Regions from separate parts of the Streptomyces sp. NPDC102406 genome, predicted to be linked through region 1. Evidence: riboswitches for the same ligand, from Rfam matches in the RefSeq annotation. Region 1 holds a riboswitch; the other holds the start of a gene.
The links. Region 1 has a riboswitch for glycine ahead of gcvP (aminomethyl-transferring glycine dehydrogenase). Riboswitches for the same ligand answer to the same signal wherever they lie in the genome.

Region 1 (14,446 bases):
GCAACTGCACGGACGTACAGGCGGCTTCGGGCGCTATGGAGGAGGACGTGCAGGTCAGCCGCTCCACACCGTCGATGTCCAGGAGGAAGTCCTCACCGCGCGCGGCGACCATCTGGTCGTTGAGCAAGGTGTACCGGTCGACGTCCGACAGGTTCGCGGAGATGAGGTCGTCGGCGTCCAGCGTCGGCAGGATGCCGATCATGACGATGCCCGCGTCGACCTCGTTGGCCTTTCGGTGCGCATATCCGAGCCCGGTCCGCAACTCTTCGGCGAGCTGGTCGAGAACACGGCCGCCGAGCCGGTGCGGAGCGATATTCACTTCGAGATTGAACATCGCCAGTTCCGTCTGGAAATCCCGGCTCGCGATCCTCTCCAGTACTTCCGCATTCATCATTCGCGGCATCCCGTCGGGCCCGGCGAGATTCAGCTCGATCTCCAGCCCCATGAGATTCCTTGGCCGGTCGAACCGCTCCTCCTCCAGGAGCCGCCCGAGCCCCGCCAGACACTCGTGCAGCTTCTGCCGGTACTGCCGCCGATCGGCCAGATCGACCGCGCCCGCAGCGACCTTCTTCCCCATGGGAGCACCCTTCCTCGCATGGGCAGCCCGTTGATCCGGCCGCGTGTCACGGTGGATGATGCCCAGCAATGTGATCGACAACGCCCCGCGCGGGTCCGCGGAGCAGTACGCTCAGTGCAGATACCCGGCGGCACATTCCTTAGGCATGGGGCCTTTCGCAGATTCATCTACGAAGTCTTGGTGAAAAACGCCGACGAGAATCAGCCGACCGCCCGATCGGACAAAACCGAGGTCACACGGCTCGGATCCATGGGAAATCCACCGTACGCCGACAGAACACAACGGGAACGACGGCCTGATAGGCCCTTGCGCACCCGGACGGCACCGGTAGTGGAAACACCGTGTGAACACGCGTCGTATAAACTCCGCAAAGAGACAGAGGGTTGGCGCCCGTGTCCAGGCCCCCGCCTCCTCTGACCCCGTGCACCTTCGCGCGTTCCCGCGCACCGAGCAGCAGACAGCGCCGTCCGCTCGTCCCGCACCGCCCTCGCACCACGTGCCTGTCGAATGAGAGGCGACCCACCATGCCGCTGCATGTCCCCCCGGCTCCCGCGCCCGCCCTCCGCAGCGTGTCCACGGCCCTCGGCTCCCCCACAGCCGTCCGTGAAGCCCGCACCCCGTCCCTGCGCACCGCACAGGGTCCGGCAAGTCCCGAACTCCCGCTCCCGCTCCACGTGTTGAACCACGTCACCGAAACCACCGGAGGTCCCTCGCGCACCCGGCTCACCGGCTGGCGCTTCCTCGTGCGCTGCGGGGATCGCGCGGTGGCCGCCGCCGACACGATGCTCACCCCGGACGGCTGGGCCTTCTCGCACTTCTTCGAAGGTCCCTATGTCGCCTCCACCGAGCGCGCCCTGCGCCAGGCCGAGGCCCTGCCGAAGACCTACCAGCCCCGACTGCTCTCCGTACCTGAGCTGTACATGCTCACCCTCTGGCTGCACGGCGACCACACCGCCGACGCCTCCAGCGGGCATCCGGCGGCCGACGACATCCTGATCCCGCTCGCGCCGGCCCCGCCCGGCATCGCGGCGCACCGCCTGCACCGCGTGGCGGACCTGCTGCCGGTCCTGGCCCTGCGGCTGACGCCGACCCGGGCCGTCCTGCTCGCCTGACCCGACCGGAGAGGGCCCGCCCCGCGCCGGACCCTCGGGAACCTGTGCCCCGCGCCGCCCGCCGTCCGGTCGCGGGGCACAGTCCTGCCGGAAGGGACTAGTCCACTCCGGTCACCCCGAACCACCCGAAGAGGCAGTGCACTTGGGGTGAACCGTCCGCACGGGTGACGCGTCTCCATCCAGTGAGGACCGCTGCTACGAAATCCCTGCGGATTGACGCCCACAGGGCAACACTGGGTTCCGGACCGACTGAAAACGGGGGGCGGCCATGAACACGACTTCACGCCGCAGCACGGACGCCGACGTCATCGAGATCACTACGCAGCGAAAGAACCCATCCATGTGCCAGCACCAGCCATCGTGCCCCACAGCAGAGTCCGCGGACAGGGAGGCCGCGCTTCCCGTGGCTCACCATCCGGAGCAGGGCTGGAGCCTCCTGTGCAACGGGGTCCTGCTCTTCGAGGACACCGGCGAGCTGCTTCCCAACGGCACGATCATCGCCCCGCACCGCCCGCTGGCGGGCGTGGTGAGGGCGGCCTGAGGACCACCGCGCGACCCGCCGCACCGGTCGGCAGGCCGCACGGCGGCCATCGGCGTTCCTACGCCTCGTAGGCGTCCAGGGGCGGGCACGAGCAGACCAGGTTCCGGTCACCGAAGGCCTGGTCGATCCGGCGCACCGGCGGCCAGTACTTGTCGGCGGCGGCCACCCCCGCGGGGAAGACGGCCTCCTCGCGGCTGTACGCGTGCTCCCACGCACCGCTGAGCATCCCCGCCGTGTGCGGAGCGTTCCGCAGCGGGTTGTCCTGCGCCGGCCACTCGCCGGAGCCGACCCGCTCGACCTCCCCGCGAATGGCGATCATCGCCTCGCAGAACCGGTCGAGCTCATCGATGTCCTCGCTCTCGGTCGGCTCGATCATGAGCGTCCCCGCGACCGGGAACGACATGGTCGGCGCGTGGAACCCGTAGTCGATCAGGCGCTTGGCGATGTCGTCGACGGTGACCCCGGTCGCCTTGGAGAGCGGGCGCAGATCGATGATGCACTCGTGCGCGACGAGCCCACCGGGACCGGTGTAGAGCACGGGGTAGTGCGGCTCCAGCCGCTTGGCGATGTAGTTCGCGGAGAGCACGGCCACCTGCGTCGCCCGCTTCAGCCCCTCGCCGCCCATGAGGCGCACGTACGACCAGGAGATCGGCAGGATTCCCGCGGAGCCCCACGGCGCGGCCGAGATCGGCCCGACGCCGGTCTCCGGACCCGCGGCCGGCTGCATCGGGTGGTTCGGCAGGTACGGCGCGAGGTGCGCGCGCACGCCGACCGGGCCCACGCCGGGGCCGCCGCCGCCGTGCGGGATGCAGAACGTCTTGTGCAGGTTCAGATGCGAGACGTCGCCGCCGAAGTGCCCCGGCTTGGCCAGCCCCACCAGCGCGTTGAGGTTCGCCCCGTCGACGTAGACCTGGCCACCGGCGTCGTGCACCGCGGCACAGATGTCGGCGACGTGCTCCTCGAAGACACCGTGCGTGGACGGGTACGTGATCATGAGGACGGAGAGCTGCTCCGCGTACTGCTCGATCTTGGCGCGCAGGTCCTCGACGTCGATCTCGCCGTCGTCGGCGGTCTTCACGACGACGACCTTCATCCCGGCCATCACGGCGCTGGCCGCGTTGGTGCCGTGCGCCGACGACGGGATGAGGCAGACGGTCCGCTGCACGTCGCCGTTGGCGCGGTGGTAGCCCCGCACCGCCAGCAGACCCGCGAGCTCGCCCTGCGACCCGGCGTTCGGCTGCAACGACACCTTGTCGTAGCCGGTGACCTCGGCGAGGCGCTCCTCCAGCTCCGTGATGAGCGTCAGGTAGCCCTGCGCCTGCTCGGCCGGCGCGAAGGGGTGCAGTTGCCCGAACTCGGGCCAAGTGACCGGCTCCATCTCCGTCGTCGCGTTGAGCTTCATCGTGCAGGAGCCCAGCGGGATCATGCCGCGGTCGAGCGCGTAGTCACGGTCGGCGAGCCTGCGCAGGTAGCGCAGCATCGCGGTCTCCGAGCGGTGCTGGTGGAAGACGGGGTGCGTCAGGATCTCGTCCTCGCGCAGCGCGCCACCGGGCAGGACGTCGGGCGTCCCGGCATCCAGGGCATCGATGTCCGCCTCGACGCCGAACGCGCCCCAGACGACGTGGAGTTGATTACGGGTGGTGGTCTCGTCGCAAGCGATCGACACGTGGTCGGCGTCGACGAGCCGCACATTGACCCCGCCCTCACGGGCGGCGCGGACGACCTGGGCGGCCTTGCCCGGCACCCGGACCGTCAGGGTGTCGAAGTAGACGCCGTGCACGAGCTCGACCCCGCCCGCCGTCAGACCGGCGGCCAGCAGGGTGGCGTAGCGATGGGTGCGCCAGGCGATGGACCGCAGACCCTCCGGCCCGTGGTAGACGGCGTACATACCGGCCATGACGGCGAGCAGTACCTGCGCCGTGCAGATGTTGCTGGTCGCCTTCTCCCGGCGGATGTGCTGCTCCCGCGTCTGGAGGGCGAGCCGGTACGCCTTGTTCCCGTCGGCGTCCACGGAGACGCCGACGAGCCGCCCGGGCAGGGACCGCGCGAACTTCTCCCGTACGGCCATGTAACCGGCGTGCGGACCGCCGAAGCCCATCGGGACACCGAAGCGCTGGGTCGTGCCGACGGCGATGTCGGCACCGAGCTCGCCCGGCGAGGTCAGCAGCGTCAGGGCGAGCAGGTCGGCGGCGACGGTGACGATCGCGCCCAGCTCGTGCGCCTGGTCGATGACGGGCTTGATGTCGCGCACGGCTCCGGAGGCCCCCGGGTACTGCACGAGCACGCCCACGACACCGCGCTCGGCGACCTCGGCCGGAATCCCGTCGCTCAGGTCGGCGACGACGATCTCCACACCGGTCGGCTCGGCCCGTGTCTGTATGACGGCGACGGTCTGCGGCAGCGCGTCGGCGTCCACCAGATACACGCCGTCCTTGACCTTGCCGACGCGCCGCGAGAGCGCCATGGCCTCGGCTGCGGCCGTGCCCTCGTCGAGCAGGGAGGCGCCGGAGGTCGGCAGTCCGGTCAGCTCGGCGACCATCGTCTGGAAGTTGAGCAGCGCTTCGAGGCGGCCCTGCGAGATCTCCGGCTGGTAGGGCGTGTAGGCCGTGTACCAGGAAGGGTTCTCCATGACGTTGCGCAGGATGACCGGCGGCGTGAACGTCCCGTAGTAGCCGAGCCCGATCATCGAGCCGAGCACCTGGTTGCGGTCGGCGAGGGAGCGGAGCTCGGCGAGGACCTCGGCCTCGGTCCGGGCGGCGGGCAGCTCCAGCGCCTCGGCACTCTTGATCACATCCGGCACCGCGGCCGCCGTCAGCTCGTCGAGCGAGCCGTAGCCGACCTGCGCGAGCATCTTGGCCTGCGCGGCGTCATCCGGACCGATGTGGCGCTGCTCGAAGGGGATTCCCTGCTCAAGGGCGGAGAGCGGAGTACGGTTGGCGGTCATTGCGGAGGCCTCCTGGTCATTGCGACCTGCGAGGGGCACCACGGCGTGGCTGCCCGGACGGCCTCCCCCTCTGTCATCTCAACCTGAGAGCTTCACCGGTCCGCCCGCACGATCACGGAGCACACCGGCTTTCACCGTCGGTGAGAGCGGACACGTGCACCCCGCCCTGCTTTCCAGAGTGACCTCGTCCGTGCGGTACGTGGGCCTGAGAGATTCCGGGGAGGATTTGCTCCTTCGGCGTCTTCGACAACCGTCGAAGACTCTCCCGCACGGGGTCAGCAGCCGCTTGCCAGCCTACCAGCGGCCATATGAGGATCCCTCGAGTGGCCGCCTTCCCCAATGTGCTCTTTCGTAGTGCTTACAGACGAGTTGCGACCCTCTGGAGGCTCCGTGCAGACCGACGTCGATCCACGCAACTTGATCGGCCGCAAGGCGTTCGACCGCGACGGAGCCAGGATCGGCACCATCGACGAGGTCTACCTCGACGACGCCACCGGCATCCCGGAGTGGGCGGCGATACGTACCGGCCTCTTCAGCCGCGACGCCTTCGTCCCCCTGGAGCCGAGCGAGCTGGTCGACGGCTCCCTCCGCGTCCCCTTCGAACGCGCCCTGATCAAGGACTCCCCCGACTTCGGCGTGGGCCGCCACCTCTCCCCCGAGCAGGAGCTCCAGCTCTACCACCACTACGGCCTCGACATCACGGCCCCCCAGTCCCCCGACCTCCGGTTCGGCCGCATCGCGGGAACGGAGGACGAGCGGGCCTGAACGGCACGGCCTCACGCCGCGCCCCGGTCCCCGGCACGCTCCACCAGCGGCAGCGGTTCCGCCGGCTCCAGCAGCGGATCGTCGACCTGGAACGTCCGCACGCGCCCGGGTCCGACCGTGTACGGCGTCTCGAAGCGCACGGTCACCCGCCCGAGCCCACTGCCCTGCACCCAGCCAGGACCGAACTCGGCGTGCCGCACGTCGTGCCCGGCCATCCAGCGCCGCTCCGCGGGCCCTGTCTCCACCTCGGCGGCTTCGCCCCGCTCCGCCTCCTCGACGGCGGCGTCCACCGTGCCGCCCTCCGCGCCCCGGCCCTCCTCGGCGGCAGCCGCCTGCGCGAACAGGTCCTCCTGCGTGAAGTCGGCGAGTCCGCTCACACCGACCCCGAGCAACCGCACCCCGCCCGTCGTGTCCACGGACTCGAGCAGTCGCGCGGCGGCCTCCCGCACCACCGCCGGATCGTCCGTCGGCCCGCGCAACGTCTCGGACCGCGTCAGCGTCGAGAAGTCGTACCGCCGCACCTTCAGGACCACGGTCCGCCCCGACCGCTCGGCCGCCCGCAACCGCTCCACGCACCGGTCGGCGAGGCGCTGCACCTCGGTACGCACGCGCACCCGGTCATGGATGTCCACGTCGTAGGTGTCCTCGACCGACACCGACTTGGAATCGCGCTCGGCGACGACGGGCCGCTCGTCGTGGGCCAGCGCCATGGCGTACAGATGCTGGCCGTGCGACTTCCCGAGGAGCCGCACCAGCTCGTCCTGGCCCGCCTCGGCGATCTCCGCGACGGTGAGGATCCCGGCCCGGCGCAGATGGTCCCCGGTCGCGGGGCCGACACCTGGCAGGATCCGTACGGACTTCGGGCCGATCAGCGCCCGCTCGGTCCCCGGACGTATCAGCACGAGCCCGTCCGGCTTCGCCTCCTCCGACGCGATCTTGGCCAGCATCTTGGAGGCGGCGAGCCCCACGGAGCCGGTCAGTCCGGTCACCCGCCGGATGTCCGCCCGCAGCCGCACCCCCACGGCCTCCGCGGAACCGGCGTCCGAGGCCACCTCACCGGCCTCCAGATCGACGAACGCCTCGTCCAGGCTCAACGGCTCCACCAGCGGCGAAAGCTCCCGCAGAAGCCCCATCACCTGCTCGCTGACCTCCCGGTACAGCCGGAACCGCGGCACCAGGTAGGCGGCGTTGGGCGCGAGGCGGCGTGCCTGTCCCATCGGCATCGCCGAGTGCACCCCGAACCTCCGCGCCTCGTAGGAGGCCGTCGCCACGACACCGCGCGGCCCGAGCCCGCCCACGACCACCGCTTTCCCGCGCAGGCTCGGCTTGGCCGCCTGCTCCGCCGAGGCGTAGAAGGCGTCCATGTCGAGATGCAGAATCGTCGGCCCGGTCCTCACCCCACCGATGCTGCCCTACGCCACTGACAACGCGGCCGCACGACCGTCACACGGCGCGGTTGCGCCGCCTCGCGAGCTCGTCCGCGGGGTTGTGCCCGACCAGGGTCTCGCCGGTGTCGACGCGCTCCCCGTGCAACTGGGACAGGGCGCTCTCCACGTCCCGCCAGACGACGCCCACGGCGATCCCGAAGATCCCCTGGCCACCCTGGAGCAGGTCGTGCACCTCGGCCGGCGACGTGCACTCGTACACGGTCGCGCCGTCGCTCATGAGCGTCATGCGCTCCAGGTCCTTGAAGCCCTGCTCCCGCAGGTGCTGCACGGCGGTACGGATGTTCTGGAGCGAGACCCCCGTGTCCAGGAAACGCTTCACGACCTTGAGGACGACGACGTCCCGGAAGCTGTAGAGGCGCTGCGTCCCCGAACCGTACGCGGGCCGCACGCTGGGCTCGACGAGGCCGGTCCTGGCCCAGTAGTCGAGTTGTCGATAGGTGATACCGGCCGCCGCGCAGGCGGTAGGACCCCGGTACCCGACTTCCTCCTCGGAAGCCGCCCCGCCGCTCTCCCCCGCCACCGCAGACACTGCCTGCGGGCGCTGCGGAGTGTGATCGGCCGCGCTGCCGTGAAACGAGTACGGACCGCCCGTCGCCGTACCGTCGCCGCTGCTTCTCACGCCGACCTCCTCTTTGACCTGCCTTCTCGACGGTAGGCAGTCACAAGGGGTGCGTCAACGAACGCCACACTCGCCACGCCGAGTGATAATCACCCTAAGAGTGGTTTCCCGTATCCCACCGCGGGGAAAGGCTAGCCGAATGTGCCGAGACGGCCGCCTCCGGGCGACCGCCTCAGGGTCGATTTTTCCCGATCACTGGCTGTTCGTCCCGAAGTCCTCCGGCGAGATCTGGTCGAGGAACTCGCGGAACTTCTCCACCTCGTCCTCCTGCTCGTCCGGAATCGCGATCCCCGCGTCGTCCAGGACCCCGTCGCTGCCGAAGATCGGCGTCCCGGTGCGCAGCGCGAGCGCTATGGCGTCGGACGGGCGGGCGCTGACCTCCACGCCGCTCGCGAACACCAGTTCCGCGTAGAAGACACCTTCCCGCAGGTCGGTGATGCGTACTTCCGTGAGCTCCTGTCCGACCGCTTCCAGCACGTCCTTGAACAGGTCGTGCGTCAGCGGCCGCGCGGGGGCCATGCCCTGCTGGGCGAAGGCGATCGCCGTCGCCTCCCCCGGTCCGATCCAGATGGGAAGGTAACGGTCGCCTCCCACTTCACGCAGGAGCACGATCGGCTGGTTGGAGGGCATTTCCACCCGGACACCTACGACGTCGAGCTCGTTCACACAGCAACCCTAGGACGTGCCCGGCCGGTTTGGGTAGTCGAGCATGCGCCGAAGGCCGGGCTCTGGCGCTCGCCCGCCTCTGCGATCAGGGCAGACGCACCCCGAGAGCGGTCTGCACAAGTGCGGCATGCAGGCGTACGGTGAGCCCCGCCAGCTCCTTGGCCCGCGCCTGTGCGAGGGCTCTGGTCTGCGGATTGCGGTGCACCTTGAGCGGCGCGACGACCGAGTCGACCAGACCGGCCTCGCGGTCCGCCGCCGTCCGCATGACCCGCAGATGCCGCGGCTCGATGCCGAAGCGGCCGAGCTCACCGACCAGCTCGGCGACCGATACGGCCGCCGCGTCGTAACCGCCGTCCGGCAACGGGGCGATGAGCCCGTACGACTCCCACTCGTCGAGCTCCCCCTCGTCGATGCCCACGGCGGCGAGCAGCTCGTCCCGGCCGATACGGGCGGCGGTGGGACCCCCGGCGGTCTCGTCCGCGGCGTCACCCGGTCGCGCGGGAGGCGGCACGGGCAGCGGCTCGCCCGGCTCCAGGGCGTCGAGCTGCTCCTTGATGACCTTCAGGGGCAGATAGTGGTCCCGCTGCATCCGCAGGACGTGGGCGAGCCGCTCCACATCGTCCGGGCTGAACTTGCGGTACCCCGAGGGCGTCCGCTGCGGCTCGACGAGGCCCTCGGACTCCAAGAACCTGATCTTGGAGATGGTGACTTCGGGAAACTCTTCGCGCAGCACGTTCAGTACGGTGCCGATGCTCATCAGCCGACTGCCCGCGGTGGCGGTGCCCGATCCGGCACCGCCCCTCGGTGTGTGAAGCATGGACCTTCCTGAAGGTTCGCTGGGTCAGATACCTCGCTGGCTCGCGTAGAAGACCAGCCGGTACTTGCCGATCTGCACCTCGTCGCCGTTGTTCAGCGTCACGGAGTCGATGCGCTCACGGTTCACGTACGTCCCGTTGAGGCTGCCGACGTCGGACACGGTGAACGAGCCGTCCGCCAGGCGACGGAACTCCACATGGCGGCGCGAGACGGTCACGTCGTCCAGGAAGATGTCGCTCTGCGGGTGGCGCCCCGCCGTGGTGAGGTCGCCGTCCAGGAGGAAGCGGCTGCCCGAGTTCGGACCACGGCGCACCACCAGGAGCGCCGAGCCGAGCGGCAGCGCGTCCACCGCGGCCTGCGCCTCGGGCGACAGGGCCGGCAACTGCGTCTGGCCGGTCGCCTCCGGGTCGTACGACTCAAGACCCGAGATGGAGATCGTGGACGTCGTCTCGGACGGCCCCTCGGCCGCCACACCGCCCCGCAACGGCGCACCGCAGTTGGAGCAGAACCGGCTGTTCTCGCCGTTCCGGTTCCCGCACCTCGTACACACCAGGGCCGACATGGACCGATCCTCCTGCCGCGGCTGCCCACCAGGGGCCTGGGACGCGTACGGGTCGGCACCAAACCCTTGACCCGTACCTGAGGTTGACGGTTCTCCGAAACCTATGCGGCCGGAACCGGCAGGGTCAACAGACGACGCGCCGCGTCCGCCCTGCTGGTCACCGCCCACCTGGTCCCGGAACAGGGGGCGCTCGCCCACCTGCGTCTCCGGCTCGTCACCATGGCGCGGCGCACGATGACGGGCATCCTCACGCGCACTCTTGCCGAACAACTTCGCAAACAACTTCACGGGCGATTCCCCTTGACCGAAACAGACCCGCCCGTGGGGCAGGACGAACCCTGACTGCACACATCGGCGTACATCACTGACACGGACATCCTCACAACGTCCGGATCCGCCAAACAGTTTCCACCACGCACCCCGTTCCCGGTGCGCCGACCCCCCGCAACCTCATGCCCTCGTACGACATCCCGCATGCTCCCCCGCCTCACTACGAGGACGACCGAGCGTAATCAGGCCGCTGCGCTGCCCGCAAGGCATCCACAATGATCTTCTCCGAACGGCTGACAGCCACCGTGGCCTGCTCTTTCTCCAGCGTCTGCACGACACCTCCGGGGATGTTGAGGGCCGGTTCGAGGTCCTGCGGCTTGCCGATGACCTTGAAGACGTACGGCTGGGCGATCTTGTGCCCGTCCACGCTGACCCCCTTCCCTCCGCTGGCGTCCGTCAGATACGTGTCGGCCACGACGCGGACGCCGTTGACCTGGATCGCCTCGGCGCCCGCCGCCCGCAGCTCCTGCACCGCGTCGAGCAGCATGTCCGGTTCGACGGCCGTCCTGGTGTCGGTGACCGTCATGGTGATCCCGGGGCCCTGCGCGGCCACCGTGCCCGCCAGAATGCCGAGCTGGCGCTCCTTCTCGACCGTCTGCTTGCGCGCCTCCTCGGCCTGGTCCGAGCTGTTCTCCAACTCGGTCCGCTGGTCCTCCAGGCCTTGCTTCTCATCCTCAAGACGCTGAGTCCGGTCATCGAGTTCATCGAGGATGCGCACAAGATCTTCCTGCCGTGCGCCGCGCAGCGCGCTGTTGTCACTGTTGGACCGCACCTGGATGGCGAGTCCGAGGCCCAGCACGAACAGCAGCACGGCGACGGTGAGTTGGGCCCGCGACACGCGCGGCGGCCACAGTCCCTTCACGAGTCGCTGCCGTCCGGTCAACTGCGGCGTGCCAGGCTGCTCCGGTCCGGGCTCCGGCGCCTCGCTCGTCGCCTCGACCTCGGCGGGCAGCTCCTTGCGCAACCGGTGCGTGTGCCCGCTCGCCGCCCCGCTGCCGGGGCCTTCCGCGTCCTTGGGGTGCTCGGGGTTCATCGGCCTCACGCCCTGAAGACGTGCCGCCGGATGGCAGCCGCGTTGGAGAAGATCCGGATGCCGAGCACGACGACGACACCGGTGGACAGTTGCGCGCCGACGCCCAGCTTGTCGCCCAGGAAGACGATGAGCGCGGCCACCACCACGTTCGACAGGAACGACACGACGAACACCTTGTCGACGAAGATCCCGTCCAGCATGGCGCGCAGCCCGCCGAACACCGCGTCCAGCGCCGCGACCACGGCGATCGGAAGATAGGGCTCGACCACCGCCGGAACCTCGGGCCGGACGAACAACCCGACCACGACTCCCACGACGAGGCCCAGTACGGCGATCACGATGTGCCCTTCTGCTCTGCTCTCGGCTGTGCTGTACGTACGATCACGCTGGGTGCGGCAGGAAGCTTGATGTCGTCCTGCGCCGAGATACCGGTGCGGATCCCGAAGTTCTCCTGCAAGGCATGCAGATACATCCCGTCAGGACTGTTCTGGAACCGGGTACTCAGCCGCCGGCCGTCCCCCACCGCGAGCACCGTGTACGGCGGCACCAGCGGTCTGTTGTCGACCAGTATCGCGTCACCCGCGGCCCTGATCGCGGACAGCGCGGTCAGCCGCTGTCCATTGATGCTCACGGCCTCGGCGCCCGACTGCCACAGCCCGTTGACGACCCGCTGCATGTCGCGGTCGCGCACGCGCCCGGTGTCCGAGAACCCGGCGCTCTCCCGCGGCCCGCCCCCGCCCCCGGACTCGGCCGACTTGGCGTCGTCGACCACGAGCTTCACGCCGGGTCCGCGCACGGCGACGGCGCCTGACAGGATTCCCACCAACTCGCCCTGCTGGCCGCCGTGTTCGCGCAGCGCCTGGCGCTGCATGTCCCCCACATCGGTCCGCAGCGAGTCGACCCGGCCCTCCAGCTTGTCGGCGGACTCGGTCTCCTGCTCGATACGGTCGATGAGCTCTTCGCGTTCCTTGGCCACGACCGGCGCGGCGACCCGCGCCTGCGCCGCCCCCACGGTCACCACGAGCGCGGCGAGCACGAGCCCCGCGGCGAGCCCCAGCTTCGCGCGCAGTGTCTTCGGCAGTCCGCTCTGCCCCGACGCCCGTCTGCGGGCCGTGGCTTCCGCGTATCCGTCGTCCAGGCTGTGGTCCATCACGTTGGTCAGCAGCGACATGGACGCGTCGGGGCGCGCGGGGCGCTCGGGGGTGCTCCGAACGGGGGGCTGCTGCGGCATGCCGCACATCGTCGCACGTCGCGACCGCTACCTCCGAATGGCCCCATCGGCGTGCCGGTCGGCACCCGGATCGGGTGCCGACCGGTTCGAGCGCGGACTCAGCGGCCCGCGCTGTCCACCACGGCCGACCACTCGTCGAGCAACTGCTGCGCGGACGCGTCGTCGGGCCCCTCGGCCCACAGATGCGTGACGGCCTCCGCCGGGTCGGGCAGCACCATGACCCACCGGCCGTCCGCCTCGACGACCCGCACCCCGTCCGTGGTGTCCACGGACCGATCGCCGGCCTCCTCGACGACCCGCCGCATGACAAGGCCCTTGACGGCCCACGGGGTCGCCAGATCGCGCTTGAGGACGTGCGCTCGCGGAATCCGCGCGTCGATCTGGCTCAGCGTCAACTGCGTACGCGCGACAAGGCCGAGCAGCCGCACGAAGGCCGCGGTCCCGTCGAACACACTGCTGAACTCGGGGATGATGAATCCACCGCGCCCGTCACCGCCGAAGATGGTCTCGTCCTCGCGGCCCACGCGCGTGAGGTCGTCGGGCGAGGTGTTCGTCCACTCGACCTGCGTCCCGTGGTACGCGGCCACCTGCTCGGCGATCCGCGTGGTCGTGACCGGCAGGGCGACCCGTCCGCTCCGGCGCTCCGCGGCGACGAGGTCGAGCATGACCAGGAGCGCCCGGTCGTCTTCGACGATCCGTCCCTTCTCGTCGACGAGCGACAACCGCTCACCGACCGGGTCGAAGCGGACACCGAACGCGGCGCGCGCCGACGCCACGATCTCCCCGAGCCGTACGAGCCCGGACCTGCGGGCCTCCGCGGTCTCGGTGGGCCGGGACTCGTCGAGCCCGGGGTTGATGGTCAGCGAGTCGACCCCGAGCCGCCCGAGCAGGCTGGGCAGCACAAGCCCGGCGCTGCCGTTGGAGGCGTCGACGACGACCTTCAGGTTCGCCTCGGCGATGCCGCTCGTGTCCACGTTGCGGAGCAGGGACCCGGTGTACGAGTCGAAGACGCTGGAGGGGAAGTGCAGGTCCCCGATCTCGCCGGGGAACGCCCTGCGGTACTCCTGGCGCGCGTAGACCCGGTCGAGCTTGCGTTGGCTTCCCTGTGACAGGTCGGCCCCGCGCTCGTCGAAGAACATGATGTCGACGGAGTCCGGCACACCCGGTGTCGTACGGATCATGATGCCGCCGGCGCTGCCCCGCGCCGTCTGCTGCCGCGCCACCGGCAGCGGCACGTTCTCCAGGTCGCGTACGTCGATGGCGCTGGCCTGCAAGGCGGAGATGACGGCCCGCTTGAGCGCACGCGCACCACGCGAGTGGTCACGTGCGGTGGTCACGGTCGACCCCTTCTTCAGGGTCGTGGCGTAGGCGCCTGCCAGCCGTACGGCCAGTTCGGGCGTGATCTCCACGTTGAGGATGCCGGAGACGCCGCGGGCCCCGAACAGATGAGCCTGTCCGCGGGACTCCCAGATCACCGAGGTGTTGACGAAGGCGCCGGCCTCGACCGTCTTGAACGGGTAGACGCGCACATTGCCCTGGACGATCGATTCTTCACCGACGAGGCACTCGTCGCCGATGACCGCGCCGTCCTCGATCCGCGCGGCCCGCATGATGTCGGTGTTCTTGCCGACGACGCAGCCGCGCAGGTTGCTGTGCTGTCCGATGTAGACGTTGTCGTGGACGACGGCCTTGTGCAGGAAGGCGCCGCTCTTCACGACGACGTTGGAGCCGACGACCGTGTGCTCGCGGATCTCCGCGTCGGCCTCGACCTTGGCGTAGTCACCGATGTACAGGGGGCCGCG
Region 2 (14,446 bases), on a different contig from region 1:
GACGGCGAGGCAGCGGTGGGCGCTCAGCACGGTGCCGACCGCCTCGAACTCCTCGCGCACCGCCGCCAGGAAGTCCACCGGGTCGTGCTGCCAGTCCGGCTCGGAGAGCACGACGCGGCCACCGGTGGCCGGGCCGTCCAGCGGGGTGCGGCCACTGCGGGCCAGTTCGGCGACGGCGGCCGGGGGCAGCGGGATGCCGACGGCGCCGTCCGGGTTGAGGGCGAGCCCGACCTGGGCGGGAAGACCGCGGGCGAACTCGACGGCCGGGGCCACCGCGCAGTGCATACGGCCACCGGTGACCTGCGTGAACTGCTGCTCGGAGCTGAAGACGGGCACGTACGCCTGCCCCTCGATCTCCAGCGTCGGCAGGTCGAGGTCGCGGCTCTCGGTGCTGCCGCCCTGGGGCAGCGGAATCCAGATCGGGCTGCGGCCCAGGACCTCGACGATGCGGGCGCCCGCCCCTTCCACGCCGAGCGCCGCGGCGAGGACCTGCTCCAGCTCGTTGGCCGGCCAGCCGTGCGTCGGATGGGGGTGCGCGTCCTCGTGAAATGCCGGGTGTTCCATAGCCGCCGACGATAACCCGTGCCGCCGACGGCCCCTATCCCCGGAACGTGATCCCGCCGAGGGCGTCGGTCGCCGCGCGGTCCAGGAGCACCGCCGACTCGATGCCCGCCGGCAGTTCGCCCCGCTCGGTCGAGGTGACCAGCGCGCCCACCGCCCGGCGATGGCGCGCGAACGCGTACCGCGACACCCCGCGGCCCCGCCGCAACTGACCCTCCCGCGCGGTCTCCGGCGGGACGTCGAGGAGCAGGAGGTGGACGGCGGCGCCGCGGCGCCGGGCCACGCGGATCATCCAGCGGCGCACCCAGGCCTGGGTGCCGCAGTCGTGGACGACGACGCTGGCGCCCGAGCGCATCGCCCGCCGCAGGCCCGCGTAGTGCGCGATGCGGACCAGCGGCCGGTACAGGGCGTACGGCACGCCGCGCGGGAGGCGGGCCGCCCAGCGCTCCCTGGCGTCCTGGGAGTCGATGCGCCGGACCGTGACCGTCCGGCGCATCAAGGTGGACTTGCCGCTGCCGGGCAGCCCCGAGAGGACGACGAGGTCCCCCGCCGCGAACCCGATCCGGCGTGGTGTGCGGCCCGCTCGCCCGCGCAGGTCGCGCACCTGGCGCCGCCGCGGGGTCCGTGCCCCCGGCACCGCCGCGGGCGCACTCGGAGCCGTCGTCGCGTACGCCCCCACGATCGCCTTGCGCACCGTGATCGTCCTCCCCGTTCCGCTCAGGCACTTCTGCCCGCCAAGTGTAAAGAGAAGGTAATGCCCGGCGTGGGGTTTCCCCGTTCGACGGGCATGCAATGATGTGCGCGCCACACGCACACAGCGCCACACGCGCACAACCGCATACCGGCCGCTTGAATCCGCGCGGGAGAGTTCCGGGACCCACCAGCACGACGGGTACCCGGGCGCCGAAGGAGCAAGTTCCTCCCTTGAATCTCTCAGGCCCCGTACCGCGCGGGCGAGGCACATCTGAAAAGCGGGCCGTCCGTCCAGTACGGCGGCCCCACCCAAGGTGCAAGCCATGACCAGCAGTACGTGGGGTCGGGGCGAACCTCTCAGGTTCCGATGACAGATGGGGAGGCCTCCGCCACGGGGGACCCCTCGCCATCGCCGTCACGCCCGGGAGCACCAGCCATGACCCGTACGACCGCACTCGACGCCCTGCACCGCTCGCTGGGCGCCACCATGACCGACTTCGCCGGCTGGGACATGCCGCTGCGCTACGCCAGCGAGCGCGAGGAACACAACGCCGTGCGCACGAGGGCCGGACTCTTCGACCTGTCGCACATGGGCGAGATCACGGTGTCGGGACCGGACGCGGTGGAGCTGCTGAACTTCGCGCTGGTCGGCAACATCGGCACCGTCGGCGTCGGCCGCGCCCGGTACACGATGATCTGCCGCGCCGACGGCGGCATCCTCGACGACCTGATCGTCTACCGGCTGGCGGAGACGACGTACATGGTCGTCGCCAACGCGGGCAACGCGCAGACCGTGCTCGACGCCCTGACCGAGCGCGCCGAGGGGTTCGACGCCGAGGTCCGCGACGACCGGGACGCGTACGCGCTGATCGCCGTGCAGGGCCCGCACTCCCCCGCCATCGTGAAGTCCGTCACGGACGCCGATCTGGACGGGCTGAAGTACTACGCCGGTCTGCCCGGCACCGTCGCCGGTGTCGAGGCGCTCATCGCCCGCACCGGCTACACCGGCGAGGACGGCTTCGAGCTGTTCGTCGCCCCCGCCGACGCGGAGAAGCTGTGGCAGGCGCTGACCGAGGCGGGCGCCGAGCACGGCCTCGTCCCGTGCGGTCTGTCCTGCCGTGACACGCTGCGCCTGGAGGCGGGCATGCCGCTGTACGGGCACGAGCTGACCACCGAGCTGACCCCCTTCGACGCGGGCCTCGGCCGGGTCGTGAAGTTCGAGAAGACCTCCCACGCGGACGACTTCGTGGGCCGCGAGGCCCTGGCCGCCGCCGCCGAGCGCGCCGAGACAGCGCCGCCCCGCAAGCTCGTCGGCCTGGTCGCCGGGGGCCGCCGCGTCCCGCGCGCGGGCATGCCGGTCGTCCACGAAGGACAGGTGATCGGCGAGGTCACCTCCGGCGCCCCCTCCCCCACCCTGGGCAAGCCGATCGCCATGGCGTACGTCGACGCCGCGCACGCCGAGCCGGGCACGGCGGGCGTGGGCGTGGACATCCGCGGTACGCATGAGCCGTACGAGGTCGTGGCGCTGCCGTTCTACAAGCGCCAGAAGTAGCCCGCGCGCCCCGGCCGCCCGCCCCACTGTCACCAGCACCTTCCCGCGTACAGGAGAATTCGCCTCATGAGCAACCCCCAGCAGCTTCGCTACAGCAAGGAGCACGAGTGGCTGTCGGCCGTCGAGGACGGCGTCGCCACGGTCGGCATCACGGAGCACGCGGCCAACGCGCTCGGTGACATCGTGTTCGTCCAGCTCCCCGAGGTCGGCGAGACCGTCACCGCGGGCGAGACCTGCGGTGAGCTGGAGTCCACCAAGTCGGTCTCCGACCTGTACTCCCCGGTGTCGGGCGAGGTCACCGAGGCCAACCAGGACGTCGTCGACGACCCGTCCCTGGTGAACTCGGCCCCCTTCGAGGGCGGCTGGCTGTTCAAGGTCCGGATCGCCGACGAACCGAAGGACCTGCTCACCGCCGACGAGTACACCGAGTTCTCCGGGAGCTGAACCGCATCATGACCGACAAGTCCGTTCTGAACGAGTCCCTGCACGCGCTCGACCCGGAGGTCGCCGTCGCGGTCGACGCCGAGCTGAAGCGCCAGCAGTCGACCCTGGAGATGATCGCGTCGGAGAACTTCGCCCCGGTCGCCGTCATGGAGGCCCAGGGTTCGGTCCTCACCAACAAGTACGCCGAGGGTTACCCCGGCCGCCGCTACTACGGCGGCTGCGAGCACGTCGACGTCACCGAGCAGATCGCGATCGACCGGGTCAAGGAGCTGTTCGGCGCCGAGTACGCCAACGTGCAGCCGCACTCGGGCGCCTCCGCGAACCAGGCGGCCCTCTTCGCGCTCGCCAAGCCCGGCGACACGATCCTCGGCCTGGACCTGGCGCACGGCGGCCACCTCACGCACGGCATGCGCCTGAACTTCTCCGGCAAGCAGTTCGACGTGGTCCCGTACCACGTCGACGACAACGGCCTGGTCGACATGGCCGAGGTCGAGCGGCTCGCCAAGGAGCACCGCCCCAAGGTGATCATCGCCGGCTGGTCGGCGTACCCGCGCCAGCTCGACTTCGCCGAGTTCCGCCGCATCGCCGACGAGGTCGAGGCGTACCTCTGGGTCGACATGGCGCACTTCGCGGGCCTCGTCGCCGCGGGCCTGCACCCCAACCCGGTGCCGCACGCCGACGTGGTCACATCCACCACGCACAAGACGCTGGGCGGCCCGCGCGGCGGCATCATCCTGGCCCGCAGCAAGGAGTTCGCGAAGAAGCTGAACTCCGCCGTATTCCCGGGCTTCCAGGGCGGCCCCCTGGAGCACGTGATCGCGGCCAAGGCGGTCTCCTTCAAGATCGCCGCGAGCGAGGGCTTCAAGGAGCGCCAGCAGCGCACCGTCGAGGGTGCCCGCATCCTCGCCGAGCGCCTGACCTCGGAGGACTCCCGCGCCCACGGCGTGAACGTGCTCTCCGGCGGTACGGACGTGCACCTCGTCCTGGTCGACCTGCGCGACTCCGAGCTCGACGGGCAGCAGGCCGAGGACCGCCTCCACGAGGTCGGCATCACGGTCAACCGCAACGCCGTCCCGAACGACCCGCGCCCGCCGATGGTCACCTCGGGCCTGCGCATCGGCACACCCGCCCTCGCCACCCGCGGCTTCACCGCCGAGGACTTCACCGAGGTCGCCGACGTGATCGCGGAGGCCCTCAAGCCGTCCTACGACGCCCAGGCGCTCAAGGCCCGGGTGACCGCCTTGGCCGAGAAGCACCCGCTGTACCCCGGCCTGTAAGGATTCGGCCGGAGTTACGTACCCTTGTGTACGTACACACTTCCGGGGCACCGCGCACACTGGAACCACAAGGAACCAGGACGCGCGGTGCCCCGCGCCATGCACCGCCCCGCACACCGCACCACCCCGGCAGACAACGGCGTCCGCCACCCACCCATTGGAGTTCTCACCGTGGCCATCTCGGTCTTCGACCTGTTCTCGATCGGCATCGGCCCGTCCAGCTCACACACGGTCGGCCCGATGCGCGCGGCCCGGATGTTCGCGAGCCGCCTGAAGAACGAGGGCCTGCTGGCCCACACCGCCTCTATACGCGCCGAGCTGTACGGCTCGCTCGGCGCGACCGGCCACGGACACGGCACCCCCAAGGCCGTCCTCCTCGGTCTGGAGGGCGAGTCGCCGCGCACCGTGGACGTGGAGCACGCCGACGAGCGGGTGGAGGAGATCAAGTCCGCCGGCCGCATCAACCTCCTCGGCGTCCACGACATCGCCTTCTCCTTCGACGACGACCTGGTCCTGCACCGCCGCGAGACGCTGCCCTACCACGCCAACGGCATGCGGCTGTGGGCGTACGACACCGACGGCGGCGAGCTGCTGACGAAGACGTACTACTCGGTCGGCGGCGGCTTCGTCGTCGACGAGACCGTGCTCTCCCAGGACGCCGTCGCGGGCGAGAACCCGGTCGTGCCGGACGACACCGTCCTGAAGTACCCGTTCCGCACCGGCGACGAGCTGCTGCGCCTCACCCGTGAGACGGGCCTGTCCATCCCGGCGCTGATGCTGGAGAACGAGAAGGCCTGGCGCACCGAGGACGAGATCCGCGCCGGCCTGCTCGAACTGTGGCGTGTGATGCAGGCGTGCGTGGCGCGCGGCATGTCCCGGGAGGGCATCCTGCCGGGCGGCCTGAAGGTCCGCCGCAGGGCGGCGGGTTCGGCTCGCAAGCTGCGGGCCGAGGGCGAGCCGCTGGCGCACGCCATGGAGTGGCTCACGCTGTACGCGATGGCGGTGAACGAGGAGAACGCGGCGGGCGGCCGGGTGGTCACCGCCCCGACGAACGGCGCGGCCGGCATCATCCCCGCGGTCCTGCACTACTACGTGAACTTCGTGCCCGGCGGCTCCCCGCAGGAGAAGGAGGAGGGCGTCGTCCGCTTCCTGCTCTCGGCGGGCGCGATCGGCATGCTGTTCAAGGAGAACGCCTCGATCTCCGGCGCCGAGGTCGGCTGCCAGGGCGAGGTCGGCTCGGCCTGTTCGATGGCGGCGGGCGCGCTCGCCGAGGTCCTTGGCGGCAGCCCCGAGCAGGTGGAGAACGCGGCCGAGATCGGCATGGAGCACAACCTCGGGCTGACCTGCGACCCCGTCGGCGGCCTCGTCCAGATCCCCTGCATCGAGCGCAACGGCATGGCCGCCGTGAAGGCCGTCACCGCCGCCAAGATGGCGATGCGCGGCGACGGCTCCCACAAGGTCTCCCTCGACAAGGTCATCAAGACCATGAAGGAGACCGGCGCCGACATGTCCGTCAAGTACAAGGAGACGGCGCGCGGCGGGCTCGCGGTGAACATCATCGAGTGCTGATCACCGGGCGCCGGCCCGCCGCGCGGGGTCAGAGGGCGGCGGTGGTGGACTCGCCCGAGCCGCTGCCCGCGAGCCACTGGTCCCAGCTCAGGTTGAACGACGCGTAGCCGTTGTCGGCCGGGGCCTTGGCGCGCGGGGAGCCGGTGATGGTGACCGGGTCGCCCTGCTTGACCTGCTGGTAGAACCACTTGGCGTCGGACATCGACAGGTGGACGCAGCCGTGCGAGCCGCGGGCGCTGCCGCTGCCCGGGCTCGGGTCACCGGTCGAGTAGTGGACGTAGGTGCCGGACTGGGTGAGGTGGACGTCCCAGGGCAGCGTCAGGTCGTAGTAGTTGGCGTCACCCTTGTTGCAACTGATGCCGACGCTGCACGAGGTCATGTGGACCTTCTCCTGCTTGTCGATGACGGCCATCGTGCCGTTCCAGGTCGGGTACTCGGCGCTGCCCGCGTTGATCGAGAGCGTGCGCAGCGCCGAACCGTTCTTGGTGACCTTCAGGGTGTGCCCGGTGACGGAGACGTCGGCCCGGACGTCGTCGCCGACCTTGAAGGTGTGGGTGTACGTGCGCACGCCGTACCGGCCGTTGCCGTTGGCGACGCCCTTCATGTCGGCTTCGACCTTCACCTTCGTGCCGGAGGGCCAGTACTCCTTCGGCCGCCAGTCGGCGCGCTTGTCGCCGAACCAGTGCCAGGCGCCCTCGACCGGCTGCGACGCGCTCACCTTCATGTGCTTCTCGACGGAGGCGCGCGCCTTGGCGGCCACCGGGTTGGTGAAGACCACCGAGACCGGCATGGCCACGCCGACCGTGGCGCCGGTCTGCGGGGTGATCGTCTCCAGGAGCATCGGCGGTCCCTTGGGTTTCTCCGGTGACGGAGACGCGCTCGCGCTCGGCTTGCCCGACGCCTTCGCGTCGTCCCCGCCCGCCTTGTCGCCGCCGCTGCCGCCACAGGCGCTCACGCCTGCCAGCGCCGCGACCGTCATCAGCGCGATCCCTATGCCGCTGCCCTTGCGCCGTCCCACGAACTGCCCCGCTCTCTTCGTCATGCGCCCATTGCCCCCCGCCTCCCTGTCAGACAGCGGAAGGGGCGACGTCAGTTGCATGTCGCCGTGTAAAGCGTGTTCCAAGAGTGGGGGTCGGCAAACGACGATGGGTAGGTCGACTTCGTCGCCCCATTCCCAGGAGGCTCAGCCATGATCCGTGGCATCGACGTCAGCTCGCACCAGTCCTCGTTCGACACCGACGGCCTGTCGTTCGTCTTCATCAAGGCGACGGAGGGCCGCAGTTACGTCAATCCCCGGCTGACCGCGCAGACCAAGCGGGCGCGGGACGCGGGCTGTGTCGTCGGTTTCTACCACTTCCTGTGGCCGGGGAACCTCACCGCGCAGGCCGAGTACTTCGTGAGCAAGGCCCCCGAGAGGGCGGGCGATCTGCTGGCCGTGGACTGGGAGACGACCGGGGACGGCACGCACGCGAGCAACGCGGAGAAGGACAGATTCATCCGCGAGGTGAAGCGGCTGCGGCCCCACCACCGGGTCCTGCTCTACTGCAACCGCAACTACTGGCTCAACATCGACACGACGTCCTACGCGGGCGACGGTCTCTGGATCGCCGACTACGTGGCCTCGGGCAAGCCGCGCATCAAGGCCAAGTGGCGCTTCCACCAGTACACCGATCACCCCCTCGACAAGGACGTGGCCGACTTCGCGAGCGAGGCGGCGCTGCGCGAATGGGCCACGCCCTGACGAGGGTCGAAGGGACGGCGGGTCAGGCGCGCCACTCCGCGGTGCGCTCCGGGGACGCCGCCTCCAGGGCCTTGCGGACGGCGATGGCGTCGGAGGCGAGGCCGTAGACGGGGGTACCGGGCTGCTGGCGCCACGACTCGTCCTGGCCGCCCGCGTCGACGGTGTCGAAGCCGATCTCGTCGAGGAGGGCGGTGACCACCTGCTTGGCGGCGGTGTCGTCGCTCGCGATCGGCAGGGCGACGCGCGCCGGGTCGCCGGAGGGGCGCGGCTTGTCGAGGATGTCCTGGGCGTAGGTGCCGTTGAACACCTTGACGACCTCGTGGCCGATCTGCCGTTCGGTCCAGCGGCTCTCGGTGAGGCCGTCCTCGATCTCGGCGATCTTCCCGTCGCGCTGCTGCGGGTAGTAGTTGCCGGTGTCGAGGACGGTGACGTCGGGTGCGGCGGCGTCGAGGAAGCCCTCGGGGAGGTTCGGGACGGCCTTGAGCGGGACAGTCACGACGACGACCTGCGCGTCGCGCACCGCGTCCTCGATGGTGGCGGGCGTGGCGCCGGTCTCCTCCGCGAGTTCGGTCAGGGTGTGCGGGCCGCGCGAGTTGGCGACGTGGACGTCGTGCCCGACGGCGGTGAAGCGCCGGGTGAGGTTGCCACCGATGTTGCCCGCGCCGATGATGCCGATCTTCATGTCATGCCCTTCGAGAGATCCATGCATGTGCATGGATTGCCAACCCCGGTGGACCGACGGCTATTCCGCGGTTGCGCCCAAAGAGTGACGACGGGCCCGCCGCCGCAGCCGTGGCCCACGGAGTTGGGCGGGCCCCGGCGCGGACGACCTGTACGAGCTGTTCCGCACGGCCTGTCTGGACGTCACGGGGTCGGTCGCGCTCGTCGAGTGGAGCACCCGGCAGGACGGCGCCGTGCACCGCTTCACCGGCACGGCCGAGATCGACGGCGTCGTACGGGACCTCGACGGCAAGGGCAACGGCCCGCCGGCCGCCTTCACCGACGCGCTGCGCGCGGCCGGTCTCGAGGTCGGCATCGAGTCCTTCGCCGAGCACGGCCTCACCGAGGGCCCGGACAGCGAAGCCGTCGCCTACGTCCGCTGCCGGGTCGGCGGGACGCACGCGTGGGGTGCGGGCCGCTCCACCTGGGTCCTGACCGCCTCCGTGCGGGCGGTGCCGGCGGCGGTCAACAGGGCCGTGTCCGCGGCGGGTTGAGAGAACCTGTCCGCCGGGGCGGGAGCACACCGCTCCCGCCCCGGCGGACAGGGCACCGCACTCAGGCCTTGTTCAGGTTGGCCCAGAACTCGTCGAAGGAGAGGAGCTTGTCGCCGTCGGTGTCCTGCCGGGCGATGAGGACCTCGGCCACCGACTCCGTGACGTTGAAGTCGCCCATCTGCGCCATGGCGCTCTTGTACTCGGCCGCCGTGATGAAGCCGTCGCCGTCCGCGTCGAACCGCTCGAACGCCTTGCGTGCTTCCTCGATGTCCGCCACCGGGACCACCCCTCGTTTGGTACGTACTGCTCGTTCTGCCGTATTGACGGGGTCAGATTATCCGGCGGGGTGGGCACGCGGTGCGGCCAGGACCCAGGCGGACTCGGCGTCATAGAGTCGGTGGCCGGTGGGTGGGGACGCGAGCGAGGAGCCAAGGTGAATCTGCGCGACATTCTGGACGCGGCGGCCAAGGGTGTCTTCCCGCCGCCGGACGGCGGGACGACGGTCGTGCCGCAGATGTGCGCGCGGGACGCGGGGGTGCTGGCGTTCACGGCGCACAGCGTGGTGTTCACGGACGAGCCGGAGAGCTGGGTGCGCGAGGCGCTGGCGGCGGTGGACTGCGACCCGCTCGCGGCGTCCATGAACGCCCGGTTCCTCACCGCGTTCATGGACCGCACGGGCCGCGCCCACGACACGATCGACCTGCTGACGGTCGCACCGGCGCTCGCGGGCCCGCCGCCCCTGGAGCTGCGCGAGATCCGGGACCGGGAGCACCCCCGGGTGGTACGGGCCCTCGCGCACCGGGACGAGGTGCGGGTGTGGGAGGCGGCCGGCGGTGTCCTGGTGCTCGGGCGCGGGATCGGCGGGCGTCTGGAGGCCGCGATCGAGGTGGACGAGGACCTGCGCCACCGGGGCCTTGGGCGGCGACTGGCGCTCGCCGCCCGCCACTTGGCGGACGACGAGTACGTGTGGGCGCAGCAGTCGCCGGGCAACGCGCGCAGTGTCCGGGTCTTCCGGGCGGCGGGCTACGGTCCGGTGGGGTCCGAGGCGCTGATGCTCACCCGGTGACCGGGCATGACCTAGCGGAAGATGCCGGTGTGGCCGAGCGAGTAGCGGCCGGGCTGTGGATAGACCGCGAGGCCGTGCGGGCCGCGGCCGACCGGGATGCGGGCGACCTGGGCGCCGGTGCGGGTGTCGACGGCGTATACCTCGGCGTCGTAGCGGCCGGACAGCCAGAGCGTGGTGCCGTCCGCCGAGACGCCGCCCATGTCGGGGCTGCCGCCCTGGGGGAGCTTCCACTTCTTCGTCAGCTTGTCCTGGGCGAAGTCGAAGACCGAGATGGAGCCCTCACCGCGGTTGGTGACGTACATCTCCTTGGAGTCGCGGCTCACGTAGAGGCCGTGCGTGCCCTTGCCGGTCGGCAGCAGGGTGGGCTTGGAGAAGGTGTTCCCGTCCAGCACCCACATGCCGTCGGCCATCATGTCGGCGACGTAGAACTTCTTGCCGTCGGGGGAGATCTTCACGTCCTGCGGCATGGCTCCCTGGAAGGGGAGCTTCTGCTGGGCGACGACCTTCATGCGTGCCGTGTCGACCTTGAGGAGTTCGCCGCTGAACTCGCAGCTCACGATGAAGTAGCGGCCGTCGGGCGAGAAGTCGGCGTGGTTGACGCCGTAGCAGCTCACCGGTTCGGTGTGTCTGATCTTCATGGTGTGCGGGTCGCGGAAGACGAGCTGGCGGTCGAGCGAGGCCATCACGACCGCGTTCTTGCCGTCGGGCGTGAAGTACAGGTTGTACGGGTCGTGCACGTCGACGGGCTTGCCCGCCTTCCCCGTCCTCGGGTCGATCGGGGTGAGCGTGTGTCCGCGGTTGTTGTTGACCCAGAGCGTCTTCAGGTCCCAGGAGGGGACGACGTGCTGGGGCTGGTGTCCGACCGGGATGGTCCCGATGACCTTGCGGGTCTTCGGGTCGATGACGGTGACCGTGTCGGACTCGGTGTTGGGCACGTAGATCCGGGACGGGAAGGCCTTCACCACCGGCGACAGCTTGCCGGGCCGGTCCGCCGCGTACACGTCGCGGGGGTCGAGGACGGGCGGCATGCCGGGCAGTCCGCGCACGGCCGGCGGCTTCGGTGACGCGGTCGGCGCGGTCGCCCTGACCGGCTTGACGGGGCCTTCGGCGGCGCGGTCCGCGGGGGCGTCGGTGCCGCAGCCGGTGAGCGCGGCGAGGACGGCGGCGGCGCCGAGCAGGACGGTGGTGCGCCGCACCGGCCGGGCCTGCGGGGAGGGGGGCGGGGTGGTGTTCACGTGAGCAGCTCCGTGCAGGTCACCGCGGTCAGGCCGCGACGGTCGAGGTGGTCCAGGAGGGGCGGCAGGGCGGCGACGGTGTCCCGGTAGCCGAGGTGGAGGCTGACGACCGAGCCGGCACGTGCGGCGGCGGAGACGGTGGCGACGACGGCCGGTGCGCCCGGTGAGGTGTGGTCCAGCGAGTCGACGTCGTACGAGAGGACGTGCGGGTAACCGGCGCGCCGGGCGAGGCGGGTGACGAGCGGGGTCGACCACTGGGTGCGGGAGGGCCTGAACCAGGTGCCGATGGAGCCGGTCAGGCGGCGCAGGCGGTCGGCGCAGCCGGTGATCTCGGCGTAGGCGTCGGCCTCGGACATGGTGGTGATGGAGCGGTGGTGCAGGGTGTGGTTGCCGAGGTCGTGTCCGCCGTCGAGGATGCGCCGGGCGAGGTCCGGGTGTGCGTCGAGCCAGGTGCCGACGGCGAGGACGGTGATGTGGGCGCGGGCGCGCTCGGCCTCGCTCAGGACGGCGCGGGCGATGGCGGGGTCGCCCTGGCCGTGGAAGGTGAGGGCGACCCGGCCCGTGGTGCGCGGGCCGTGGTCGATCTCGGTGGGCAGGCCGGGGATGCGGTGGGGGGCGGGGGCGGCGCGCGCCGGGTGCGGGGACGCGGGGTGGGCGGCCGGGGCGGCGGTGGGCGCCTGTCGTTCGGCGGCGCAGCCGGTGGCGAGGGCGGCTGCGAGGCCGGTGGCGAGGCGCAGGGCCGAGCGTCTTCGGGTCGGTTCTGCCGTGGTCACGCCGCACATTTAACGGGGATAGCGGACAAAATACTCTTACCGACCCGGCAGCTTTAACGATTACTGGATGCCACCTGTATTTGTTCTTCATTTGCGAGGCTAGTGGCTCACATCACCGTTGATTCATTTGGACCGCACCGACTCCATCTGCCATGATCGGTGCCACGACCCCCATTGACCCGGGCCAGGTCGTCGTCAGACGCCGCGGACTACACCCCCCACTGTTCGCGGCGCACCACACGAAAGCCCCCGCGGCGCCGCACGACGGCGAGAACGGGGGCTTTCGTGCGTGTGGGCCGGGTACCGACCGGGCTCAGCGGTCGGCGACCCGCATCTCGAACCAGGTGGTCTTGCCGCGCGGCAGCAGGTCGACGCCCCAGCGGTCGGAGAGCTTGTCGACGAGGAAGAGGCCCCGGCCGGAGACGTCGAAGGGCTGGACGGGCATCAGGCACGGCAGGCCGCGGGACGGGTCGCGCACCTCCACGCGGATCCAGCCGCGGCGGCGCAGCATACGCAGGCCGAAGACGCGGGCGCCGGTGTGGCGCACGGCGTTGCCGACCAGTTCGGAGACGAGCAGGACGGCGTCCTCGGTCATCTTCGGGGACAGACCCCAGTGGCGCAGGACCACGACCTGGGCGAGCCGCCGCGCGGTCGCCGCCGATTCGGGGCGCGACGGCAGACGCACCTCCGCCTCGGTCGGATTCCCGAACAACTCCAGCGCCCGCAGCGCGTATTCGTCCTCGACCGCGGGAGACCAGCGCGCCGCGGTCGCACTGCCGTGCCGCCGCGGTTGTTCGACACCCTCAAGCCCCGCCATGCCCTCCATGATGGCCGCAGAGATGGCGCCTTGGGGCCGTTCCGGCTGAATAAGCCCCCCGGAACGCCTCATTCCGGGGGGCCTGTTTGGCATATGCCAGTGGCACTTAAGAGGGTTGGACACCCGCTCCGACCTGCGGTGACTTGGCGTGCGTGACTGATTCTTGATCGTCACCGGCAAGGTGCGCTTAAGGTTCCCTTAAGGTTCGGCTAATGCGCTCCAATGAGGTACGACAACAAGTCGACTCGGCCTCAAGGGAGTTGACGCCGCCTCTCGAAGACTCCTCAGGCGAACGTCGCCTTGCCCGGGCCCTCCTCCACGAAGCTGCGCATCCCGGTCTCGCGGTCCGCCGTCGCGAACAGGCCCGCGAACCAGGTGCGTTCGATGGCGAGACCGGTCTCCAGGTCCGTCTCCAGACCCGCGTCGATGGACTCCTTCGCGGCGCGCAGCGCGATCGCCGGGCCCTTCGCCAGCTTCGCCGCCCACGCGTGCGCCGCCGCGAAGACCTCCTCGGCGGGGACGACCCGGTCCACCAGGCCCATGGCGAGCGCCTCGTCGGCCCTCACCTGGCGGCCGGTGAAGATCAGGTCCTTCGCCTTGGAGGGGCCGACCAGACGGGCCAGGCGCTGGGTGCCGCCCGCGCCGGGGATCAGGCCGAGCAGGATCTCGGGCTGGCCCAGCTTGGCGTTGTCGGCGGCGATCCGGAAGTCGGCGCAGAGCGCCAGCTCGCAGCCGCCGCCCAGCGCGTAACCGGTGACGGCGGCGACGACCGGCTTGGGGATGCGGGCGACCGCGCTGAAGGAGTCCTGGAGGGCGCGGGACCTGACGACCATGGCCGCGTGGTCCATGGCCTGCATCTCCTTGATGTCCGCACCGGCCGCGAAGACCTTCTCGCTGCCGCGGACGACGACGGCCCGTACGTCGGTACGGGCCGTGGCCTCCGCTGCCAGTTCCTTGATGCGGTCCTGGACGGCGACGTCCAGGGCGTTCATCGGCGGGCGGTCGAGGCGGATCGTGCCCACCCCGTCGGCGATTTCCAGGTGTACGGTCATGGCCCGCAGGTTAGCGGGCGTTCACACCGGGACGGGGTCGCCCCCTACTTCTTCCAGTCCGCCCAGGACATGTTCCAGCCGTTGAACCCGTTGTCCGGCGCGACGGTCCTGTCGCCGGTGTGCTTGACGACGACCACGTCACCGATCATCGACTGGTCGAAGAACCAGGCCGCGGAGACCTTGCTGTCGTAGCCGCCGCGGACGTCGCGCAGGCCGACGCAGCCGTGGGAGGCGTTGTAGTTGCCGAAGGCGTCGCCGCCCCAGTAGTTGCCGTGGATGAAGGTGCCGGACGTGGTCAGGCGGATGGCGTGCGGGACGTCCTTGATGTCGTACTCGCCGCCGTAGCCGACGGTCTCGCCGTTCATCCGGGTCACGGCGAGCTTCTCGCTCATGACCATCTGGCCCTCCCAGGTCTCGTACCCGGGCTTGCCGGTCGTGACCGGGATCTTCTT

Region 2: it holds a riboswitch for glycine, as region 1 does, so the genes downstream of both, gcvT (glycine cleavage system aminomethyltransferase GcvT) here and gcvP (aminomethyl-transferring glycine dehydrogenase) in region 1, are expected to answer to the same signal.

Annotation. Positions count from the first base shown of each region.
Region 1 covers NZ_JBIWKP010000019.1:1,727-16,172, reverse strand. Annotated here, with positions in the region: gene ACIRF8_RS36245 (glutamate-cysteine ligase family protein) at 1-577, opposite strand, end outside; gene ACIRF8_RS36240 (hypothetical protein) at 1,102-1,689, shown strand; gene ACIRF8_RS36235 (DUF5999 family protein) at 2,030-2,230, shown strand; gene gcvP (aminomethyl-transferring glycine dehydrogenase) at 2,289-5,174, opposite strand; glycine riboswitch at 5,358-5,452, opposite strand; gene ACIRF8_RS36225 (PRC-barrel domain-containing protein) at 5,565-5,939, shown strand; gene ACIRF8_RS36220 (DNA polymerase IV) at 5,951-7,336, opposite strand; gene ACIRF8_RS36215 (MerR family transcriptional regulator) at 7,383-8,006, opposite strand; gene ACIRF8_RS36210 (bifunctional nuclease family protein) at 8,199-8,672, opposite strand; gene ACIRF8_RS36205 (MerR family transcriptional regulator) at 8,758-9,489, opposite strand; gene ACIRF8_RS36200 (FHA domain-containing protein) at 9,514-10,455, opposite strand; gene ACIRF8_RS36195 (DUF881 domain-containing protein) at 10,541-11,413, opposite strand; gene ACIRF8_RS36190 (small basic family protein) at 11,419-11,751, opposite strand; gene ACIRF8_RS36185 (DUF881 domain-containing protein) at 11,748-12,653, opposite strand; gene ACIRF8_RS36180 (sugar phosphate nucleotidyltransferase) at 12,743-14,446, opposite strand, start outside.
Region 2 covers NZ_JBIWKP010000007.1:303,978-318,423, forward strand. Annotated here, with positions in the region: gene ACIRF8_RS27280 (enhanced serine sensitivity protein SseB) at 1-564, opposite strand, end outside; gene ACIRF8_RS27285 (AAA family ATPase) at 599-1,261, opposite strand; glycine riboswitch at 1,412-1,519, shown strand; gene gcvT (glycine cleavage system aminomethyltransferase GcvT) at 1,691-2,806, shown strand; gene gcvH (glycine cleavage system protein GcvH) at 2,873-3,250, shown strand; gene glyA (serine hydroxymethyltransferase) at 3,259-4,527, shown strand; gene ACIRF8_RS27305 (L-serine ammonia-lyase) at 4,699-6,096, shown strand; gene ACIRF8_RS27310 (Ig-like domain-containing protein) at 6,125-7,138, opposite strand; gene ACIRF8_RS27315 (glycoside hydrolase family 25 protein) at 7,286-7,837, shown strand; gene ACIRF8_RS27320 (NADPH-dependent F420 reductase) at 7,860-8,552, opposite strand; gene ACIRF8_RS27325 (alpha-isopropylmalate synthase regulatory domain-containing protein) at 8,668-9,051, shown strand; gene ACIRF8_RS27330 (EF-hand domain-containing protein) at 9,113-9,328, opposite strand; gene ACIRF8_RS27335 (GNAT family N-acetyltransferase) at 9,485-10,117, shown strand; gene ACIRF8_RS27340 (hypothetical protein) at 10,129-11,352, opposite strand; gene ACIRF8_RS27345 (polysaccharide deacetylase family protein) at 11,349-12,134, opposite strand; gene ACIRF8_RS27350 (ATP-binding protein) at 12,439-12,942, opposite strand; gene ACIRF8_RS27355 (enoyl-CoA hydratase/isomerase family protein) at 13,227-13,994, opposite strand; gene ACIRF8_RS27360 (Ig-like domain-containing protein) at 14,039-14,446, opposite strand, start outside.